DNA from 2 places in the Actinoallomurus acanthiterrae genome. Region 2 is predicted to be linked to the other one. Evidence: riboswitches for the same ligand, from Rfam matches in the RefSeq annotation. Region 2 holds a riboswitch; the other holds the start of a gene.
What was found. A riboswitch is a leader RNA that binds a small molecule or an ion and turns the genes downstream of it on or off. The one in region 2 is predicted to bind thiamine pyrophosphate.
Positions count from the first base shown of each region.

Region 1 (7,874 bases), 4.7 Mb from region 2:
CGTACGGGCGTGATCAGGTCCCGGTCGCCGACCATGACGAGCACGGGCACGCGCCCGAGCGCGGGCAGCGCGGCCCGTTTGTCGTACGTGATGAGCTCCTTGTAGAAGTCGGCGATCACCTCGATGGGGACGGAGCTCATCAGCCGGGTGGTGACCTCGGCGACCTCCTTCGACACGCGGGCGCCGAACAGGTACGACCGGGTCAGCAGGAAGGACATCCCGCCGAGCGGTCGCCGGGCGGCGTCCACCAGCCGGGCCTGGTAGCGGAGCGTGGCCAGCGTGACGGGGACCATGCGGTGCAGGACGCGGGCCGTGCGCTCGGGCAGCCCGATCGTCACGGAGGACAGGTCGCCGGAGGAGGTCGCCGCGAGGAGCACGCCGGCGATTCGCTCGCCGAACAGCTCCGGGTGCGCCTCGGCGAGCCCGAGGATCGCCATACCGCCCATCGAGTGGCCGACCAGGACGACCGGCCCCTCCCGCGCGGTCGCCTCGAGCACCGAGTACAGATCGCGGCCCAGTTGGTCGATGGTGGCGTTCGGTGGATCCCCCCAGCCGGATCGGCCGTGCCCGCGGAGGTCCCAGAGCACGGCGCGGGCCCGGCCGCCCAGCGCGTCCCGCTGGATGTGCCAGCTGGTGGAGTTGAGCAGGAACCCGTGGCAGAAGACGACGGTCACCCTGGCCTCGGCGGCCTCCTGCACCTCGACGTGCAGCCGGACGCCGTCATCGGCGGTGATCGTCGGCGTCCGGAGATCCGGCTGCCCGACGTTCGGCCCCTCGGGAGATCCGTTCGGCCACCAGGTGTGCCTGCCCAGCACCTTGGTGATTTCCGTGAACGACATGGCCACCTCCGCCCGTTGCCGCTCCCAGCTCTTTACGGTGGCCCCTAACTCCAGTTTGGGTCATGGTGAAGGCATCGTCAAAGAGAGGGGCCGGATCGACGGAGCTCACAGCACGGACAGGTACGGGGTTCGGTCATCCGCCCGGGGCTGCCACGCCGAGCCGTCCGCCGTCCCGCTCGGTCATCCATCCAGTACGGGGCCTGCCACGGTGAGCCATCCGTCCTCCTCGGTGACCGTGGTCCCGAACGCGGCGCAGGCGGCGGCGAACCGCTTGTGGATCCAGGCGTGGTCGGCGCCGGTGGCGAGACGGGTACGGGCGTACTCGAGCGTCAGCGGAACGGCGGTAAGCCGGGCGATCCGGCGCCCCTCTAGTTTCACGTGGAACATGAGACCCAGATCGTTCCGCAATACCGGGTCCACGGCGTAGTCGTCGATGAGGTCGCCGAGGTCGTACAGGACACGGCCGCACACGCCGTGGAAGACATGCGCGGAGTGCCCGGCGACCAGGGTCGCCCCGGCGTCGACCAGCGCCCGCGCCGCCGCCCGTATGTGGCGGAGGGGTTCGGTGGTCATGTTCGGGCCCCAGTGCGCCAGCACGAGCACGAGGACCCCGTCGGCGGACAGCGCGTGGATCCGGTCGGTGAGCCAGGCCGGGACGTCGTGGCGTAGGTCGGCGTACGCGACCCCGGGCCGGTCGGCGCGGGCGGCGAAGTCGGGCGGATGGTCGGTGACGCCGAGGACGGCCACGCGCGAGTCCCCGAGGTCGAAGAGGGCGGGTTCCCGTGCCTGTGGCAGGTCGGGTCCCGCGCCGACGGCCCGGATGCCCGCGCGGGTCAGGTGCGCGAGCGTGTCCGTCAGAGCCTCGTGGCCGTAGTCCAGCGCGTGGTTGTTGGCCAGCGTCACGCCGTCGATCCCCAGGTCGGCGAGCGTGTCGACGGCTCGCGGCGGGGCGCGGAAGTGGAACGGTTTGCCGGGAGCCGGCCAGGGGTGGCCGCGCGCGGACAGACAGCACTCGAGGTTGATCAGCGACAGGTCGGCGGAGCGGAACATCCGCCGCACCTCGTCGGCGAACAGCCCGTACGGCCCGGACACGGCGATTCGCTCCGCGACCCCGCGTCCCAGCATCGTGTCGCCGCCCAGGGCGACGGTGATGGCCACGCCGGACTCCCCCCCATCAGGATCGCCGCGCGGGCCGCGCCGGGCCAAGGGCCGAAGGTCCCGCCCGACGACCGAGGCACGGCTCTCCCGGGCGGCCTGGCGGCGATGTTCTCCTGGGCGGCCTGGCGGCGATGTTCCCCCGCGCGGCCTGGCTGCGATGTTCTCCCGGGCTGCCTTGCGGCGACGTCCTCCTGGGCTGCCTTGCGGCGATCGTCCACAGCCTGTGGACGGAGCCGTACCCTGGGACCATGCCGGAGCTGCCGGAGGTGGAGTCCCTCGCCGCCTTCCTGCGCGAGCACGCCGTCGGGCGGGCGATCGCGCGGATCGACGTGGCCGCCATCTCATCGCTGAAGACGTACGATCCGCCGATCACCGCGCTGAACGGCCTGACCATCACCGGGGTCGCGCGCCACGGCAAGTTCATCGACCTGGACGTCGACGGCGTGCACCTGGTCATCCACCTGGCCCGGGCGGGCTGGCTGCGCTGGAAGGACGCGTTGCCGTCGGCGCCGCTTCGGCCGGGCAAGGGCCCGCTGGCCCTCCGGGTGCACCTCGACGACGGATCCGGGTTCGATCTGACCGAGGCGGGCACCCAGAAGAGGCTCGCGGTCTACGTCGTACGCGACGCCGCGGAGGTCCCGGGCGTGCGGTCGCTCGGCCCCGATCCGCTCGCCGACGGCTTCACCATGGACACGCTGAAGGGCATCCTCGACGGCCGGCGCACCCAGATCAAGGGACTGCTGCGCGACCAGAGCGTGATCGCCGGCATCGGTAACGCCTACTCCGACGAGGTCCTGCACGTGGCGCGGATGTCGCCGTTCAAGCTGGCGGCGAGCTTCACGGACGAGGACGTCGCGACGCTGTACGACGCGATCGTCCGCACGCTCGGCGATGCCGTCGAGCGCTCCCGCGGCCTGGCGGCCAAGGACCTCAAGGGCGAGAAGAAGGAGGGCCTGCGGGTGCACGGCCGGGCAGGTCAGAAGTGCCCGGTGTGCGGCGACACGATCAGAGAGGTGTCGTTCGCGGACTCCGCCCTGCAGTACTGCCCGACCTGCCAGACGGGCGGCAAGCCCCTGGCGGACCGCCGGATGTCCCGACTGCTCAAGTGAGCCGCGCGTCCACCCGGGTATGGACGCCGCCCTGGTCCGCGCTGCCGACGGCGACGCGAGCGGCGCATCCGGGGGCGAAAGGCACTATGGCGCGATCCCCGTGGACCGTGCTCGGCGGGCGGCCGCCGTCCTGGCAGGCCGCTGCCGTAAGCGGGGTCACTTCTCCTGGCAGGCCGCTGCCGTAAGGAAGCGGAGTCAGCCCTCCAGGCGGGCCGCCGTCGACCGTGTCAGCGGACGGCCGCGGCCCTGCCGGAGCGTCGGAGGTCCGTGCTCAGCGGACCGGCGGGTGCGGGCCGAACAGCAGGCCCAGGGTGCCCCACCGCTTGATCTCGCAGCCGTTCTTACGGCTGAAGGTCGAGTCGACCTTCTTGCCGTTCCACGTGCCGGTGACGGTCGCCGTCTCCGGGCCGCCGTAGATCTGGGTGCACATGACGTTCTTCGGCGTCGGCGCGAACGGGTCCTTGCCCGCCACACCCGCCGTGGCGAGGGCCGCGCACGCCTCCTTGGCCTTGGGCAGGTCGCCGCCGACGGGGTCGCAGGTGAGCGTGTGCGTCTTGGGCTGCGACGTCTGCGACTCGCGCACGGTGATGGTCAGCCGGGTCTTTCCCGCCTGCCCCGGCCCCGGCGTGGCCGATGATCCAGTGGTGGACGGTCCGCTCGGTTTGACCGTCGCGTTGTCCTGCCCGCTGCCGCAACCGCCCAGCAACAGGGCGGCGGCGGCGATGCCGGGGATGGCGACGGCCGCTGGTCCCAGTCTGGTTAGAGATTGCCTCATGACGATTCGACGCCGGGCGTCGGCTCGTGGTTCCGTTAACTTGTGAATGCTTTCAGGGACCAGGTTCCCGCGGTTGAGGTCGCCAAGGTTCCGGACGACGCATACCTCCTGGACGTGCGCGAACTGGACGAATGGCAGGCCGGGCACGCGCCTCGCGCGATCCACATCCCCCTCAGTCAGCTCGGCGCCCGCGCGTCCGAGGTGCCCACCGGCGATGACGTCTTCGTCATCTGCCGGTCGGGGGCCCGGTCGGCGTCGGTGGTCGCGGCGTTCAACAACGCCGGCTGGAAGACCGCGAACGTCTCGGGCGGCATGCACGCCTGGGTCGCGGCGGGCCGTCCGATGGTCAGTGAATCGGGCAGCGAGCCATACGTCGCCTGACCGAGGTACATTAACGGCGGAAAAGTTCAGACCTCGCGGGAGCTCGGGCGACGACCGGGCTGAGAGGGCGGCTACGCAGTGCCGCCGACCGCTCGAACCTGACCGGGTAATGCCGGCGTAGGGAGTGTGCCTTGAGCACTGCCGTCGACGAACGTCCACTCGACAACGAGGCCCCGTACACCCTCGACCAGCCCGCCCCCAGGGTCCTCAGCTTCTGGGACCAGAGCGCCTTCTGGGCCAACCTGGGCGTGAGCCTCCTCGCCTTCTCCGGCGCCTACTCGGTGCTCGCCCCGGACGCCCAAGGCAACCCCCGGCTGCCCATCGTCGGCGGGATCGTCGCCATGGTCGTCGGCACCGCGATCGGCGGGATCATGCTCGGGCTGGCGGCCGTGTCCGGCACCCGCGCCGGCGTCCCCGCGATGATGATGCTGCGCGGCCTGTTCGGGACGCGCCTCTCGTACGTCCCCACCGTGATGAACATCCTGCAGATGATCGGCTGGGGCACCTTCGAGCTGGTCACGATCGCGGGCGCGGCGAAGGAACTCGTCGGCGGCGGCCCGCACTGGGCGTACGTCATCGTCGCGGGCGTGGTCACGACCGTGCTGACCATCTGGCCGCTCGGCTCCGTCCGGGTCCTGCGCCGGTACGTCACCGCGGCGGTCGTCCTGGCCCTCGCCTACTTCTACGTGCAACTCGTCCGTCAGCCCCTGCCGAACCTCACCCACGGGTCGTGGAGCCACTTCTGGATCGGCGCGGACGCCGCGCTGGCCGTCTCCATCTCCTGGGTGCCCATGGCGGCCGACTACACGCGGCACTCCCGCTCCGAGCGGGCGTCGTTCGGCGCCGCGAGCGTGGCGTACGGGCTGACGCAGGTCGTCGCGTACGTCCTGGGCCTGCTGGCGCTCGCCCTGGTCGCCGGCGACTCGTCCAAGGTGTTCGGGCCGTTCCAGCACGTCGCCCTCGGCACGCTGTTCTTCGCGGTGTTCGTCCTGCGCGAGGTCGACCAGTCGTTCGCGAACGTCTACTCGACCGCGGTCTCGATCCAGAACCTCGTGCCCCGCGTGGACCGGCGGCTGCTCACCGTCACCCTGGGCGCCCTCACGACGCTGCTCGCCCTCGTCCTGAACATGGACAACTACTCGGGCTTCCTCACGCTGATCGGGTCGGTGTTCGTGCCGATGCTCGGCGTGCTGGCCGTGGACTTCTTCTGCTTCACCGGACGGCGCGGCTGGAACGTCTCCGACCGTGCGCCCGCCCGCTGGGGGATGGTCGTCGCGTGGGTGGCGGGCATCGCGACGTACCAGCTCATCAACCCCGGTCAGGTCGGGTGGTGGTCGCGGATGTGGACGCACGCGCAGAGCGCGCTGCACTTCACTCCGGCGGACTGGATGAGCGCCTCGCTCCTGTCCTTCGCCGTCGCGGCGGCGGTCACCGGCGCGATCGGTCTCATTCGCCGGTGAAACAGCCGGGAGATCGGTCGGGGTTGGCCGTGAGGTCGGTCGGGGTTGGCCGTGAGGTCGGTCGGGGTCGGCCGGGAGGTCGGTCGGGGTCGGTTGGTCGCGGGGTGAGCCGGTCGGGGCGAGCCGGTCGGGGAAGAACGCTGAATCGCACGTCACGGCGTCGTCGCGCCCGTCATGATGGGGGTACGGAGTGGCGGGAGGCGATCACGATGGCGCAGTGTGATCACGACTGGGTGCAGACCGCGCCCAACCAGAAACGATGCCGCAAGTGCGGATTGGTGCTGACCTTCGCATAGGGACGTGACGCGGGTGGCACTATGGGCCGCGTGAGCTCGTCTGACGCGATGATGCGGGCGGCGGTGGCATCCTCCGCCGACGCGATGATCGCGTTGGGGGCCGACCTGACCGTACGGCTGTGGAACCCCGCGGCCGAGCGGATGTTCGGCTGGACCGCGGAAGAGGTGCTGGGCCGGCCGCTGCGCGTCGTCCCCGAGGAGCACACCGCGGAGCACCGCGCCGTGCTCGAACGCGTCCGCGAGGGCGGCCACATCTCGTTCCTCACCCGGCGGCTGCACCGCGACGGCCGGCTGATCGACACGCGGGCGGTCGCCAGCGCCATGCGCGGCGAGGACGGTGAGTTCCTCGGCTGGATCGGTCTCTACCGCCCGGTGCGGGAGGACGAGGCCGTTCAGCACCAGACCGCCGAGCGCATCCGTCTCGTGCGGCGGCTCAACGACGTGGTGGCCGACCTCAACACCGAGCTGGAGCTCCCGGCGGTCCTCGACCGGGTCACGTCGGGTCTCATCGAGCTCACCGGCGCGGACGCCGCCGGCTTCGTCGTCATCGAGCAGGCCACCAACACCCTGCGGCTGGTCAGTATGACCGGGCTGCCCCGGCGGCTGCGCGGGGCGACCGCCGACCTCCGCTCCAGCCTCGTCGGCGAGCTGCTGCGCTCCGGCCGTACCGTCATGCTGGCCACGGCCGACACGCGCAGCCTCAGCGACCTGATCTGGTCCGAGCTCGACGGCCTGCACACGATCGCCGTGGGCATCTCGAACATCCAGGGCAGCCCGTACGGCGCGTTGTACGCCCTGTTCTCCCGGCGCAAGGCGGGCCACATCGAGCTGGAGCTCCTCGAGCTGTTCGCCGGGCACGCCGGCGTCGTCCTCGGCAACGCCATGAACTACGCCGAGGTGGTCCGGCAGCGCAGGCACGAGCGGGCGGTGATCGAGGCCAGCGCGGACGGCATCGCGGTGCTCGACCGCGACGGCGTCGTCCAGCGGTGGAATCCCGCGGCGCACGCGATCACCGGCCTGGCCTCCGAGGACGTCATCGGCCGGCCGCTGCCGTTCGCGCTGCCCGCTCCGGGCGGCGAGTCGACGATCCAGCTGGAGTCCGGCACCTGGCTGAACGTCCTGCACACCGCGATCGAGGGCCACGACGAGGTGGTCGTCGACTTCCGTGACGTCACCGAGGCCAAGTCCCTCGAAGCGGCCAAGGACCTCTTCCTGTCCATGACCAGCCACGAGCTGCGCACGCCGATCACGGTCGTGCAGGGGTTCGCCAAGACGCTGGTCGACCGGTGGGAGAAGCTCGAGGAGGCCGACCGGCGGCGCGCGGTCGCGACGATCGCCGACCGCGCGGACGCCCTCGGCCGTCTCGTCGACAACCTGCTGTACTCCCGCGCGGTGCCGAACGGGCTGAGCGTCACCAGTGAGCCGTTCGACCTGGGGCGGCTGCTGCGCGGCGCGGCGTACGGCTTCCGCGGCGTGTCCGAGCGTCACCTGGTCGAGCTGGAGATCGCCGAGGACCTGCCGTCGGCCCTCGGTGACTCCATGGCGACGGACATCATCGTCGGCCAGCTGCTGGAGAACGCGGTGAAGTACTCACCGGAAGGCGGCGTCATCACGGTCCGTGCGGACGTCGACGGCGACGCCATCGTCGTGACGGTGGAGGACGACGGGATCGGGATCGCCGCCGGCGATCGCGAGCGCGTCTTCGAGCGTTTCGTGCAGGGCGAGGCGGGGGACCGCCGCCGTTTCGGGGGCCTCGGACTGGGGCTGTACATCGTGCGCCGGCTGGCCCGCGCGCAGCAGGGCGACGTCTCCGCGCACCCGCGCGCGGACGGGCTGGGAGGCACCTCCATGCGCTT
Region 1 covers NZ_BAAHCO010000001.1:12,456,613-12,464,486, reverse strand. The annotation lists gene ACYVF7_RS58860 (alpha/beta fold hydrolase) at 1-839, opposite strand, end outside; gene ACYVF7_RS58855 (CapA family protein) at 1,020-1,997, opposite strand; gene ACYVF7_RS58850 (Fpg/Nei family DNA glycosylase) at 2,246-3,106, shown strand; gene ACYVF7_RS58845 (SSI family serine proteinase inhibitor) at 3,378-3,881, opposite strand; gene ACYVF7_RS58840 (rhodanese-like domain-containing protein) at 3,924-4,262, shown strand; TPP riboswitch at 4,288-4,403, shown strand; gene ACYVF7_RS58835 (purine-cytosine permease family protein) at 4,394-5,722, shown strand; gene ACYVF7_RS58830 (sensor histidine kinase) at 6,040-7,874, shown strand, end outside.
Region 1: linked by a shared signal. The riboswitch ahead of ACYVF7_RS58835 (purine-cytosine permease family protein) and the one ahead of tenA (thiaminase II) in region 2 are both predicted to bind thiamine pyrophosphate.

Region 2 (7,874 bases):
AGGATCGGCGCGACGCCGCAAGAGTCAAGGCACTGGCGGTGAACGCCCATCTCGCCGTCATGCAGGGCGACATGCCGGCCGCACGGCGAGCTCTCGACGAAGGCTACGCCGTCGCGCTCGATGACATTGATGCGCTCGCACATCTTTGGCTCGCGCAAGGCGTGGCCGCCGTCTCCGGGGGCGACCCACAAGAGGGGATCGCACTACTGGAAAAGGTCCTGGCCACTTATCGCGGCGACACTGGCGCGCACCCCAGAAACATCTTGCTGATCACGTTCATGTCCATGTTCTTCTTGGCGTTGGCCGACATATTCGCCGACGATCATCGCACCGCCTCTTACGGTGCCAGATGCCAGGAGCTGGCCGAGAGCGTCGGCGCCGAGTGGTCGATGAGCTGGGGGATGTGGATCAGCGGCCTCGAACAATGGCGGAGCGGAGACATGCCGAGCGGCACCGCGATGCTTCAAGAGAGCCTTCGCCGGCAACGAGCACTCGATGATCGATGGGGGTCGACGTGGAATATCGAGGCACTCGCCTGGACTGCGGCGGCTTCCGGACAACACGAACGCGCGGTTCGCCTTCTTGGGATCGCGCAGAGGCTTCTGAAGACGAGTGGCGTGTCCCTCTTGGAGATGCTGCCGTTCGCCCAGGCACATGAGCGGTGCGAAGCGCAACTGCGATACGCGCTCGGAGACGACGATTTCGCGGCGGGCCTCCGATGCGGCATGGAATTCGACTTCGACTGCGCTTTCGCCTACGCGGTCGGCGAGGACGTGGTGGAGGCGGCGCCGACGGATGCCCCGCCGCCGAATCCGCTGACAGCCAGGGAGTGGCAGGTCGCCCAGTTGATCGGCAACGGCATGAGCAACAAAGAGATCGCCGACGTTCTCGTCATCGCTCAACGAACCGCCGAAGGTCACGTCGAACATATCTTGACGAAGCTCGACTTGACCTCTCGCGTGGGTATCGTGGCGTGGGTGGCGGACCAGGAGCCGGGCCCCGCTGATCAGAGCGCGAAGGGCTCCGACACGCACTAGAGCAGAACGACGCAGCCGCGCGACCGCAGCCGTTCGATCCAGCCGGGGAACCGGTCGAGCTTGGTCCAGCGCAGATCGAGCTTCTCCAGCCGGGGCAGGTCACCGAGCCCGTCCGGCAACTCCCGCAGCCGGGTGGCCCGCAGGTCCAGATGCGTGAGCCGCGTCAGCCGTACGATCGCCGCGGGCAGCCGGGTCAGCGGATTGTTCCGCAGGTCGAGGAGGCGCAGATCGCTCATTGCTCCGACCGACTCGGGCAGCTCGGTGATCCGGTTGTCGCGCAGGTGCAGCTCCCGCAACCGTACGAGCCGTCCGATCGAGCCCGGCAATCCGGTCAGCCGGTTGTCCTGGAGACGCAGCTCGTGCAGCGCGGCCATCCGGCCGATCGCGTCCGGAAGCGCGGTGAGACGGTTCCCGGCGAGGCTGAGGTAGCCGAGTCGGTCGAGCCGCCCCAGCGAGGCGGGCACGGACGTGAGCTCGTTGTCGCCGAGGTAGAGGTAGTCGGTGAGCCCGGTCAGGTCGCCGATGCTCTCTGGGATCCGGCGGAGCCGGTTGTGCGCGAGGTCGAGCATCCGCAGCGCGGTGAGCCGGCCGATGGCCTCGGGGATCTCGGCGATGGCGTTCTCGGCCAGGTTGAGCGAACGCAGCCCGGTGAGGCGCCACAGTGTCTCGGGAACCGAGGACAGCAGGTTGCCTCCGACGCTCAGGTGCCGCAGCGACGTCACATCGCCGAGCTCGGGCGGAAGCGCGGCGAGACGGTTCTTGTAGAGCAGCAGGGTCTCCAGCCGCGGGAACCGCGCGAGGTCCGCCGGAAGGCTCGTCAGGGCGTTCCCGTCGAGGTCGATGCGGCGCAGGGCGGTGAGCCCGCCGATCGACGACGGGAACGCGGCCAGGCCCGCTCCCGCCGTCACCAGCGCCACGGGAATTCCGTCCTCGTACCGCAGGTGATCGTCCTGGAGCGGATGTCCCGGACTCAACGGACCGGTTCGGCGGGGCGGACGCGGCCGCCGACCTCGATCAGTCCGTCTGGCTTCGGAACGGTCGAGATCTGCGAGCCACGCCCCTGGGTGACGGTGAGGGCCCGGCCGAGGCGGGCCGTCAGCAGCAGCGCCGCCGCACCCGTCGCCTCGTCCTCGGTGATGCCGTCATCACGTCCGGGAAAGGCCCGCGCCCGCACCCGCCCGGCCGCCTCGTCCTGCCACGCCCATGCGTAGATCCACTCCCCCTGCGGCGGCACCGGCAGCGCGTCGACCTCGGCGGCCGAACCGTACCGCCGCAGCGTGCGCGGCGGCACCCACTCCGCCGGCGCCTCGATCCAGGCCCACGCACCGTCCCGGCGGGCCCGGACCCGTCCGGCCGGGGTGATCAGCGCGGGTACGCCGAGCAGCCAGGCGGTGCCGACGCACGGATGCCCCGCGAACGGCATCCGCAGCGTCGGCGTGTAGATGTCGATGACGCCGCGCTCGGGGTCGTCGACGAACACCGTCTCGCTGAACCCCAGCTCTCGCGCGAAGGCCTGACGCTCGGCCTCCGAGGGGACGCCGGCCCCGTCGCGGACGACCCCGAGCTCGTTGCCGTGCCGGCCGTCAGGCCCGCAGAACACACGCAGTACGTCGTACTCGATCACCCGCGCAGTGAACCACACAGCCCCTCAGGACTCCGTCGGCCTCTGGACACCGACACCCGATGGCCGGCCCGTCAGCGACGATCCCGGGGCAGGAGCGCCGGACCTGAGGCGGCGGAGTTCCGTCGTGATGACCCAGGCGACGAGCAGGTCGATGGCCAGGTCGGACAGCGCCGCGAACTGGTTGATCGTGAACTTGAAGAACTGCCCGGCGAGGATGTCGAGCAGCACGGTGGCGTTGAACACCCGGAAGGCCGTCACGCGACCGCGGCGCAGCCGCCCCAGGCCGTACGCGCCCAGAGCGGTCGACACGACCGCGCAACAGGCAACGGCCGCGACCGCGCCTGTCTCCCGTTCTCCGGCGCTCGTCACAATGAAGTCGTCGGCGATCACTCCGGTGAGGGTCAGGGCCCCCTGTGCGACGAGGTAGCCGACGGCGACGCGGAGAACGACGCGGTGAGTGACCAGCCGCCCGACGACGGAACGGGCGCGGGCGACCGCCGTACGTACCGGGCGCGGGGCGGCAGGCCGCCGGTCGGGCGCCACCGCGAGGAGGTCTGACAGCGCGGCCCGAGCCTCATCGTCCACCTCCTCGATCAAACGCACCGCCGCGCGGCGTTCCTGCGGCGTCAGTCCCGAGGTGATCCCGGCCAGGGCAGCGGAGGCGGCGTTGGCCGTACGCTCGCGCGGGGTGAGCGATGTCCGTCCGCCGACCCACTGCGTGAGGATGACGAGCGCGGCGAAGGTGAGGTAGATGAGCCCGGCGGCCGGGCGGTAGAAGTAGCCGGTCTTGTTGACCAGCTTGCCGATCTCGTCGATGAACAGGCCGAAGCCCACGCCGCCCACCACCGTGGCCCACATCCGCGCCGACCGGCCGAGGAAGGCCACGGCGATGACCACGCCCGCCGCCATCAGCAGGCCGCCCCACAGGGCGTGGGCGATGTGCAGGTTCCCGCTGCCGACCTTGGGATAGCCGGCCTGCGCCAGACAGGCGCGGGTGACGAGCACGGTGGCGATCCCGGAGAGGACGAACCCCCGCAGATACGACGCCGCGTTCGCCGCCCGGACGAGCCCGAATCGGTGAATCGACACTCCGGTCTGTTCCCTCCGCATGGCCCGGTGATCGGAAGCGTGGACGCGGCGCCTCCCGATCTCTCCTCGACGGTTCACGCTACGGGCGCACCGGCACCCGAGACACTGCCGCCAGCCCCCGATCCGCACGTACGGACAGCCCCAGGTCCGACGCCGGGCCGTCACTGGTCCTTCGCTGCTGCCGTGAAGTGGCCGTGTCCCGGAGGATCGCAGCTCCCTACGCTCGGGCATGTGGGCCTGTCCTCGCCGACCAGGCCGTACGTAGGGAGCGTCCGTCGACGTTCGGCTTGCTCGACCCGGCAGGAGACCGATGATCACCATCCGCAAACTCGTTCCGTCCGACAGGGCCGCCTGGGAAGACCTGTTCCGCGGATACATCGACTTCTACGAGCGCGTGGAACCCGCCGAGATGTACGAGCAGGCGTGGCGCGAGTTCCTGGCGGACACGCGCATGCACGCCCTCGGCGCGACGCTGGACGGCCGGCTCGTCGGCATCGTGCACTTCCTCGCTCACGCCAGCACGTCGATTCCCAACGCCGACGTCTGCTACCTGCAGGACCTGTTCACCGCGCCGGAGGCCCGGGGCATGGGCGTGGGACGCGCCCTGATCGCGGCCGTGACCGACTGGGCCAAGACCCACGACTGCGCCCGGGTGTACTGGCACACCCACGAGTCGAACGCGACGGCGCGGCGCCTGTACGACCAGGTGGCCGAGAACCGTGGCTTCATCCAGTACCGGATCGACCTCCCACGCTAGGTGCGCGCGCTCAACGGGCGCCGACCGTCCGTACGTGAGCGCCACCGACCCGCAGGGCGGTGGCGGCGGGTGGTCATGACCGGCCGGTTGTTGTTACGGTCGGCGGTGACGCGGGGTGCCCGGGGCGTATCCGGGCTGAGATCACACCCGTCGAACCTGATCTAGTTCGGACTAGCGAAGGGACGTCACCGGTGACTCCTGGTGTTGCTCGAACGTCCTCGTCGCGCCGTCCGGTGACCGCTGAGAGGACCCGATGTTCTGCGACGACGTGTGGAAGCGCTCGGCCCGCCTGATCCGCGCGATCCACGAGCACCCGTTCAACACCGCCCTCAGCGCCGGCACGCTCGACCGTGAACGGTTCGCGTTCTACATCGTGCAGGACGCCCGCTACCTAGAGGCGTTCTCCCGGGCGCTCGCGGTCGCGTCCGCCCGGGCCACCGACACCGAGGACGCCGTCTTCTTCGCCGAGAGCGCGCACGCAGCGCTGGCGGCGGAGCGTACGCTGCACGCCGGCTACATCGAGGAGTTCGGACTGACCGCCGACGACCTGGCGGGCATCGACACCTCCCCCACTTGCCTCGGCTATTCGTCGTTCCTCCAGGCGACGGCCCTCGCCGACCCGTATCCGGTGCTCGCGGCGGCCGTGCTGCCGTGCTTCTGGGTGTATCAGGACGTCGGCAAGGCCCTGCTCGAGAACACGGCGGGCGTCGAGGACCACCCCTACCGCGCCTGGATCGCGACCTACTCCGACCCGGCCTTCGCCGAATCGACCGAACGCGCCAAGGACATCACCGACCGCCTGGCGGCGACGACCGACGCGGCCACACGAGAGAGCATGACCCGCGCCTTCTTCCGCGCTACCGAGTACGAGTGGATGTTCTGGGACAGCGCCTGGCGCCGCGAAACCTGGCCCACCTCACAGTGGCTCACCTGATTCGCGCTCCCCGTTCAGGAACCCATCGCGTTGATCTCGTCGTCCGTGAGGACGCCTGTGAACGCCTGAACGTCATCGATCCCACCTGGCCAGAAGTCGGTTGCGGCGCCTTTGGCCTTCGCCGCGCCGATGTCGAATCGGCCGCCCGCGTTCCAGGGCACTGCGATGGAGGTCTGCGCCGCACGATCGCCGTCCACGTACAGACGGATCTTTTTCGCCGCCGGGTCGTAGACGCCCACGAGGTGATGCCACTGCCCGTCGACCATGGCCGGATTCACGCTGTACGTGTCGGTGGACGTCGCGCCATCGGTGTCGGCCGCCGAGATTCCGAACGACCAGTAGCCGGTACCGTCGACCACCCGATAGCCGAGCCGGAAAGCGCTTCGGCGGGAACCGTTCTGCGCCAGCGCGGTCGCATCCCCACTGGGAGTCTTGGCGAGCCGAACCCACGCCGCGACCGTGAAACCGCTGTCCGTCCGAAGAACCGGGCCGGTCGTCACGGCGTGTTCCTTCTTCGCGTCGTCGAGGTCGAGCGCACCGCCGATCTTTCCGTCGGCGGTCCAGGCGTCGGCAGAGTTGAGCGTGGCATCGTGGGCGCGTCCGCTGGAGTCCGTGACGGTGGTTCCGGAACCACCGTCGCCGGGCCAGTACCCCTCCCGTACGACCGGCCGGTTCGCCAGATCCGCGATGCCACCGGTCGAGCCCTCGATGCCGTCGGGCTCGGTTCCGAACACGACACGGTCGTAGATTCGGACGTCGTCGAGATCGCCGTGGAAGGGGTTGCGGAAAGCGCTCTTCTCCAGGACCCTCCCGATCTGCAAGGCCCCCGTCGCGTCCCACGGCGAGGTGACCGACGCCCGGCCGGACTGCGGAGCGCCGTCGACGTAGAAAGTCAACTGTCGGCTCGGCGCGTCGTAAGCCCCTGCGAGGTGCGTCCACCTGTTCAGCCGGGCGGGCGCGTCCGCGACCACAGGCACCTCGACCGCGCCGTCGGCATCGGCCGAGTGCCGGCTGAACACCCAGGTCTTGTACGACGGCGAGTAATAGATCTGGAACCCACTGGCCCTACTGCCCGCCTGGCTCACCGCCGTCGAATAGTGGGTGGCATCGGCCAGTCGTGCCCATACGGATACGGTGAAGCTCTTGTCCGTGTGCACCGCGGACGACGCCGTGGCCGCGTGGTCACCGTTGCCGTTCAGACGGAGCGCCTGATCGACCCGGCCGGAGACTCCCGGCGTACCGCCGACCAACGTCGCGGTGTTGTGGCCCGCAGAATCGACCAGATCCGTGCCACGTGCCTCGTCGAGTTTCCACCGACTCACCGGGCCTGCGGGTGAAGCGAGGCGGAATTCGAAGATTCCGGGGTTGAGGCTACGGTTGTTCGCCTGGTCGTAGCTGAATACGTACAAGCGGTAGCTGATGTCCTGCGTGAAGGGCACGGTAAGGGTCACCTTCGCCGTGCCGTCGGCGTCGGCCGTCACGGACGGCGCGCCTCCGGCTCCGGCCTCCGTCTCGTCGTTCCACGCGTATTGGTACCTGGTCACGCCGGTGGCGCCGTTCGGGGCGAATGTGAACGTCGCCGTTCGCCCGATCGCGTCGTTGCTCTCTCCTGAGTCGAGATCCTTCAGGTCGGACGTGACACTGGGTGCCGACTCCGGCACGGACATGTGTACGCCGCTCGGCCTCGCGGTCACCGCCGCGTCGGCGGTGACGCCGTTCGCGACCGACAGCAGTGACATTGCCAGGACGACTCCGAGCACGCCCGTTGCCATCTTCATCACGCGCGAGACCCCCTGAAATGGAATGTAAATAAAACGCAAAGACCCGGACGGAACCTAACACCGGCAAGATCACACGAATAGCCGGCGCGATGTTACGTAAATCACACTCGGCTTCTCGCTATTCACTGGGACAACCGATGATCTGCCGTTATCCGCGCAGCCACTCCACAAGAAGGCCGTACGCGACCGAGTGTGGCCACATCGAGAGTTGCCGAAGCGGAACATAAAGCCCTCTTCCGACTACGAAGAGCAACGGCTTGGGAAACGAATCGCACAGCCGATTCGACCGAAGGACGCCCGCTCTACAACCCGTCCGGATGCCGGCGGAGGACGTCGGCGTCGAGTGCCCCCACATGACCGCTTTGCCCCGATAAGATTTGCGCAACGACGCTCTGGGTGGAGGTCGGGTTGGGGGTCGCCCTCGCGGCGATGGACGGGGAGGGTACGCGTGGCCGGGCAGAAGACGCCGGACGACGATCCGAACACAGAGACTCCGGCCGACGACGAGTGGTCTTCTCCTCCCCCGCCTCCGACCTGGGGGCCGGATCCGGCTCAGCCGCCACTGCCGCCCTGGGCCATGCCCGCCCCGCCGTCGTACGGCGCCGCGCCACCGGGCCTGCCCGGTTCGCCGCCGTACGAGCCGCCGCCGGAG
Region 2 covers NZ_BAAHCO010000001.1:7,769,772-7,777,645, forward strand. The annotation lists gene ACYVF7_RS36635 (ATP-binding protein) at 1-1,037, shown strand, start outside; gene ACYVF7_RS36640 (leucine-rich repeat domain-containing protein) at 1,034-1,954, opposite strand; gene ACYVF7_RS36645 (PhzF family phenazine biosynthesis protein) at 2,008-2,661, opposite strand; gene ACYVF7_RS36650 (hypothetical protein) at 2,686-3,750, opposite strand; gene ACYVF7_RS36655 (GNAT family N-acetyltransferase) at 4,061-4,507, shown strand; TPP riboswitch at 4,609-4,707, shown strand; gene tenA (thiaminase II) at 4,761-5,441, shown strand; gene ACYVF7_RS36665 (LamG domain-containing protein) at 5,456-7,219, opposite strand; gene ACYVF7_RS36670 (hypothetical protein) at 7,671-7,874, shown strand, end outside.